One region of the Phyllobacterium sp. CCNWLW109 genome, then DNA from elsewhere that is predicted to be linked to it. Evidence: riboswitches for the same ligand, from Rfam matches in the RefSeq annotation. Region 1 holds a riboswitch; each other region holds the start of a gene.
What was found. Region 1 has a riboswitch for cobalamin ahead of V9K92_RS18090 (CbtB domain-containing protein). Riboswitches for the same ligand answer to the same signal wherever they lie in the genome.

Region 1 (2,263 bases):
GCGGGGTGATAGCGTCGATTGTCGGCACGCACGCAATTCTTTCGCCTGAAGATCGGGATATGATTTCCGGTTATCTGATCAACAAGTTTCGTGGCGACATTTCGCTTTTCGATGACGGTTTGAAATCTATCACACAATTTACGGGCTGGCCGTCCTTCGGGGTTGTCCCTTGGTTGAAAGATGCCTCCCGTCTTCCGGCGGAAGACTCGGTTGTATTGGAACGGCTGGTCAAAGGTGATGGGCGGGCGTTGAAAATTGCCGTTCCAGTGCTTGATCGCATTGCCAATTTTGATGATTTCGATCCGCTGATAGCTGAACCGCAAGTCGAGGTCGTCATGATCAAAAGTGGCGAGCGAATCCCTGCAGATGCAGGTTTGGTCATTATTCCGGGCTCCAAATCCACCATTGGTGACCTTCAACGGTTCCGTGAAAATGGCTGGGACCACGATCTTGATCAGCACAGGCGCAGAGGTGGTCATATTATCGGCATTTGTGGCGGCTTCCAGATGCTGGGTAAAACAGTATCTGACCCCCAAGGGATTGAAGGAAATATCAGGGAAATTAGAGGTCTTGGTTATCTCGATATTGATACAGTTATGGAGCCGGAGAAGACCGTGCGCAATGTCCAAGCCCATTCATTGCAGTTTGACATACCGTTGAAGGGCTATGAGATTCACCTTGGTCGAACGACTGGCCCCGATTGCATCCGGCCAGCCGTGAATATTGATGGCATAGCGGATGGTGCAATATCCGCTGACGGCAAAGTATTCGGTACCTATATGCACGGGCTTTTCAACGCGGACGCATTCCGGGCAGCACTTTTAAAGTCCATGGGAATATCTGCTGGCGCTCTCGATTATCACGCTGGTGTAGATGCGGCGCTCGATTCCATTGCAGCGCAATTGGAGTCAGTTCTGGATATCGAGGCATTGTTTGCGCTTAAACGTGTCTGACGGCGTAGGCAGCGATCAAGGTGTCGCAGATTCGTTTGACTTTTAGAGCGCTTGGTGAATAACGTTCAGCAGATGATTGGTTCCCGCATTGGCCAAAGGCCAGGGATCAAAAGGGAATGCGACGGTCGTACCCATTAGGGCGATCCCACCGCAGCCGACCCCGCGACTGTAGAGCGGTTAGGATATATGCCATGCTGAACGCGAAAGCGGACGGCAGTCACTGGGAAACCGGGAAGGCGGCATTTATCTTGCGACCCGCGAGCCAGGAGACCTGCCAATCACAGGGTAATAGTGCCCAAAACCGAGGGGGATTTTCCCTTCTGGCCCTGCACGGAGGTTGTTATGGCTACTGTTCGTACTTCTAATACGATTTCTCTCCCACTCGCATCGCGTCTGACGACGGCTGTTGCGTCATTGCTTCTCGGCGTGTTTATTATTTATGGCGTCGGTCTTTCACATTCTGAAACGCTGCATGACACAGCACACGACACCCGCCATTCATATGGATTTCCTTGCCATTGAGTCTTTGATAGCTGAAATGCTGATTCAGCTATCGACCCTTAAGCATTGAAATAATGATGGTTTGTTTGGTCCGGGGCCTTTGCAGGTGCCCGGCGTCTCGCTTTTGGAATTGGGGAGTGGACTCCATGTTGGTCAAATATTTGCTGGCTACAATCATAGCCGGTCTGTTTGCCGGAATAATTCTAACACCGGCCATGTATGTAAAAAATGTACCGCTCATATTGCATGCGGAAGAGTATGAAAGTGCGGGTGGCGGAGGTCATTCCCATGATACGCCTGCCTCTGCGAGCGAATCTGCACCTGCGGCGGTTACTCCGCACGAACATGCGGAAGACGCGGGTCCCGAACTGCCATTTGGACGTCTCGGTAATACGTTGTTGATCAATCTGGTGGCTGGAGCAGGCTTTGCGTTGATCACTGGTGCTGCGGCGCTTTTCCTCGGTCGTCGCATTACCCTTCAGAACGGAATCTATTGGGGGCTTGCAGGATTTTTCATCTTCAATTTTGCACCGGCGTTCAGCCTTGCCCCTGAATTGCCTGCTATGCCTGCAGCCGATCTAGCCATGCGGCAGACCTGGTGGCTGATAACTGTCATTCTGACGGCGGGCGGCGTCTATCTGATCGTACTGCGTGAGCAGATTTGGGCTAAGCTTCTTGGTGTTATATTGATTGTCGCTCCCCATATTTATGGCGCACCGGAAGCAGAAGATCTGACATCAGCGGTGCCTCCGACACTTGCCTCAGAGTTTGCCGTCTCAGCACTGGCAACCAATCTCTTCTTCTGGGTT
Region 2 (2,263 bases), on a different contig from region 1:
GCAGGACACCAGCTCGCCGCGCTGTTTCTTTCCCGCATTGAGAAAAGTGGGAGTTGCAGGCTGGAAACGCCCGGAAATGATCTCGTCAACCATATCCCGCGCCAGGGTTTCATTTCCTTGCGCCAGCGTCAGCGCCACCATGCAGATGCGGTCCTCGTAACGCTCAAGATAGCGTTTTCCGTCAAAGGTCTTCAGCGTGTAGCTGGTGTAATATTTGAATGCGCCAAGAAATGTTGGAAACCTGAATTTCTTGGCATAGGCATGGTCAAACAGATCGCGCATGAAATTGAAGGAATATTGATCAAGCACCGCGCGCTCATAATAGCCTTCGGTTACCAGGTAATCGAGCTTCTCGCGCAAATTGTGAAAGAACACCGTATTCTGGTTCACATGCTGCAGAAAATACTGCTTCGCCGCCATACGATCCTGATCGAACTGGATGTTGCCCTCCTCATCATAAAGGTTCAGCATCGCGTTCAGCGCGTGGTAATCCAGCACTGGTTCGTTGGCTGTCACTGGTCGTTCGAGCGTGAGCGTGTCCAAAATCGTTCCAATCCATGTTTGACGTTTACGACATCCTGCTCCGTGCCGATCAGCTCGAACCTGTAAAGGTAAGGCACCTGGCATTTGGCAGAGATGATGTCGCCCGCAATCCCGAAGGTCGCGCCGAAGTTACTGTTACCCGCGGCAATCACGCCGCGGAGATTTAAACGGTTTTCCGCCTGGTTGAGGAAGCGGATCACCTGTTTTGGAACGGCACCCTTGCCGCCATCGCCGCTATATGTTGGCACGATCAAAATATAGGGTGCGTTGATCTTCAGCTCCTCACGAGAGCCGATCGGTATCCGTTGTGAGGTGAAGCCCAGCTTGGAAACAAAACGGTGGGTATTCTCCGACCTGCTCGAAAAATAGACGATCCCACTCATGACACCCATCCCTCTCAGGCAAGGGTGCTGATCATATCCGGGCGGAAACCGGCCCAGTGTTTTTCGCCGGCGACAACCACAGGTACCTGGCGGTAGCCGAGGCTCTGAACCAGTTCGAGAGCATCCTGATCGTTGGAAATATCAATAACGTCATACTCCATACCCTGCCGGTCAAGAGCTCGGGTCGTGGCGGTGCACTGGACACAGGCCGGCTTGCTGTAAACGACAATATTCATGACTTCCTCATTTGATTTTGGTCGTGAGAACATGGTCTGGCAGCTCTGATTGCTGCCAGCTAGTTTGGTTTAAAACTGTATGACTTACTCAAGTGCCGCCCGATTTACGGCGGGTCGCCCACAATCAATGCGCTGGATAGGTTTCTCATGCACTTCACCCTGTAGCTCGCTCGTGGAGGGGCAGGGAAGCGTTTTACACGGAAAATCCCCGTGCATTGGCGCGACCGCTCCGGCACCCCGCCGGTGGACTCATCAGATCAAGGCAGGTCTCCTGGCTCGCAGATCAACGCACTTATTCTTGCCTTCCCGGGGCCTAGAGCCCCAGTGACAGTATCGAACACGTGCTAGCCGCTTACAGTTGCGGGGGCAGCTCCGGCATCACAGTACCTTATTGGCACCACTCACCGTATTCCCGTCTTAGCTTCCCACTCTCGCGAATCGGAAGAACCTTGAACACTATATATAGTAGTGGATGTTAAAAATCCGTCAACAGCTAGATCAAACCAAAATTGAAACTATGCACAGCTGCCAATCAATTTGGCGCTGCGCACGAAAATGGAATGAGTGAGGAAGGGACTACACGTCCTGATTGTCGGTCTGACGATTCAAGCTGAGGGCTATAAGCGTGCACACAGCACCGGAGAGCAGATAGCCGCCCGCAGCTATCAGGCCGAAATGGCTGGATAGCAGCAGCGCGACCAGCGGTGCGAAACCCGCCCCGAACAACCATGCCATATCGCTGGTCAATGCCGAGCCGGTATAGCGGAACTTCTTTGAGAAGCGCGAGGCCACTGAGCCGGATGACTGGCCGAAGGACAGACCAAGCAAAATAAATCCGAGGATCATGAAGATCAGTTCGCCGATGTCGCCGCCATCAAGCAATTGAGGAGCAAATCCACTGAACACGGCAATGGCTATGGCGGTGCCGCCCAGCAGATTCCGGCGTCCGACGCGGTCGGCAATCGTGCCCGACGCAAACACGGTAATGACGCCCACAGCCGCTCCGAATGCTTCAATCAAAAGAAAGCGGGCCGGGCCCTGATCCGTAAACAGGAAGACCCAAGACAGTGGAAATACCGTTACCATATGAAAGAGCGCAAA
Region 3 (2,263 bases), on a different contig from region 1:
CCATTCTTATCTGCCAACAGGACGCAACATCCCGCACCACCCACCGCCGAATAAAGCCGGTCGAGTGCGATTTCTGCGGTTTCTATGAGAGATCCCAGCTCTTCACGCGCTTCACGCAATTCCTGATCGGTTAGCATGTTTGGCGGCGTGCCCTCATCAGGCTTCAAGCCGTAGAGACGCATTGAACGCCCCCACGATGCAACAACCGCTGACTGCGCAGCAGCGTCACCTGTCACGGCAGATTGGATATGCTCGGCATGTAAGCCGTCATCCTGCGTTCCCATGGTCCTCCTCCGAAGTCCATGCACAGGGTGACGCCTGTTCTCGCCTACGTCAAGTCACCTATTGATGGCGGCAACCGGGGCTGCTCTACCGACGCGATTTAAGGGCGTAGGTCCAAAACGCCCCCGGTTATAATCGCAGCTATTCTCCATTCTCGTCATATGACCTTTTCAGCAAATATGTATCCATGATCCAGCCCATTTGTGCGCGCGCAACATTTCGCAACCGCTCAATATCGTCAACGACATCGCGCAGTTTGCCGGACATGAGAATCTCGTCTTCCGTTCCTATGTAAGCACCCCAATAAATATCGACGTCTTCATCAATTGCCTTGAACGCGCCCTCGCCATCGAGCATCACAATCACGCTTTCCGAATTGTTCGGAAAACCTTCGGCAAGCTTGCGCCCTGTGGTTATCGTAATGGAGTCGCCGATTCGATTGAGCACAACCTTATGCTTTGCCGTGAGCGCCTGAATGCTGGTAATGCCGGGAATGACATCATAGTCCAGTTCGAAATTGCCCTTGGCGTTCAGCCGGTCGAGAATACGGATCGTGCTGTCATAAAGCGACGGATCACCCCAGACGAGGAATGCGCCGCATTCATCATCGCCCAGTTCCTCCATCAGCAGATGCTCATAGGTTGCCTCCACCTTATCATGCCAGTCATTGACACTCGCACGATAGGTCGAGGAAGGCTTCTGGCGCAGCGGTGTTTCAAAATCCACCATGCGGTAGTGGGGGGCGGTGATGAAACGCTCGCAAATTTCCCGACGGATGCGGGACAGCTGCTCTTTCTCAGCTCCCTTATCGGGAATGAAAAACACATCGACCTGATTGAGCGCATTGACTGCCTGTATGGTCACGTAGTCTGGGTTGCCCGCGCCAATTCCGATGATGAGCACTTTGCGTTTCACTGGGGCACACGCGAGGCCGACGATAGTTCCGGCCTTTGACTCTCTTCGATCAAAGCACAGAACAGTTCGTGGAGGCGTTTTGCCCCCGCATGTTTTCCGGCAAAGGCCTCAAGCTTTATAAACTCCTGACTTGCAGCTGCAACGATATTGGTGCCGCGAGGCCGGGAAAGCAGCCAGGCAAAAAACACGTCTTCCGGCACAGTTGCCGCGTTGACCGATTGTGGGTTGTTATATTGATTAGTATTGGCGCCGAGTATCATGCTTAACCCCGATTGTTGGGAACAAGGGTCAAGCGCGAAGATTGCAGATAGTCAGCCTGCGGCAAACCATTGCAAGCGACACACCGGGACACCCCGCCCGTGGACGTTCATCATGTTTCGGCAGGTCTCCTGGCTCACAGGTCAGTATTGCTGTCTTGCCTTCCCGGGAAATCCCAGTGACCTTTTGCCTGAACGAATTCAAGCGACAGCAACTCGCTGTTTACAGTTGCGGGGGCAGCGCCGGCATTGGTGAATATCACTTCACCGGCTTCCCTCTTAGCTCCCGGCTTTGCAGCACGGGAGAACCGGAACACTCTTATATGAACCCAGCCCACCTATTGAGGTCAACAGGCAGGCGTAAATTTATCGGGGGGAAACCGGTAAACGGCTGAATGCGGCGCATCACCAATAGAAAATGGCGCAGGCTGGTGCCCGCGCCATTCCAAACTATTCAAACAAGATCAAGCGGCGAGAACTTCTTCCGCATCTTCCGGCACTTCAGAAATTGTCCGCAGGATTTGCGACGCGATCTGGTAGGGGTCGCCCTGCGAATTCGGACGGCGATCTTCAAGATAACCGCGATAGCCATTGTTTACAAAGCTGTGCGGAACGCGGATTGATGCACCGCGATCAGCAATGCCGTAGCTGAACTGGTGGATCGACTGGGTTTCATGCTTGCCGGTAAGGCGCATATGATTGTCCGGTCCATATACGGCGATATGGGCAGCGCAATTCTGCTCAAATGCCGCCATGACCTTTTCGAAGTAATCCTTGCCGCCGACTTCACGCATATAGGTGGTGGAGAA

Region 2: linked by a shared signal. The riboswitch ahead of nrdH (glutaredoxin-like protein NrdH) and the one ahead of V9K92_RS18090 (CbtB domain-containing protein) in region 1 are both predicted to bind cobalamin.
Region 3: linked by a shared signal. The riboswitch ahead of V9K92_RS14360 (hypothetical protein) and the one ahead of V9K92_RS18090 (CbtB domain-containing protein) in region 1 are both predicted to bind cobalamin.

The regions. Positions count from the first base shown of each region.
Region 1 covers NZ_JBBCBK010000004.1:544,557-546,819, forward strand. Annotated here, with positions in the region: gene V9K92_RS18085 (cobyric acid synthase) at 1-953, shown strand, start outside; cobalamin riboswitch at 1,014-1,246, shown strand; gene V9K92_RS18090 (CbtB domain-containing protein) at 1,296-1,475, shown strand; gene V9K92_RS18095 (CbtA family protein) at 1,601-2,263, shown strand, end outside.
Region 2 covers NZ_JBBCBK010000001.1:974,450-976,712, reverse strand. Annotated here, with positions in the region: gene nrdE (class 1b ribonucleoside-diphosphate reductase subunit alpha) at 1-543, opposite strand, end outside; gene nrdI (class Ib ribonucleoside-diphosphate reductase assembly flavoprotein NrdI) at 513-926, opposite strand; gene nrdH (glutaredoxin-like protein NrdH) at 941-1,162, opposite strand; cobalamin riboswitch at 1,407-1,629, opposite strand; gene V9K92_RS04780 (MFS transporter) at 1,739-2,263, opposite strand, start outside.
Region 3 covers NZ_JBBCBK010000003.1:781,370-783,632, reverse strand. Annotated here, with positions in the region: gene V9K92_RS14370 (GAF domain-containing protein) at 1-284, opposite strand, end outside; gene cobF (precorrin-6A synthase (deacetylating)) at 424-1,197, opposite strand; gene V9K92_RS14360 (hypothetical protein) at 1,194-1,457, opposite strand; cobalamin riboswitch at 1,560-1,782, opposite strand; gene V9K92_RS14355 (glutamine synthetase beta-grasp domain-containing protein) at 1,919-2,263, opposite strand, start outside.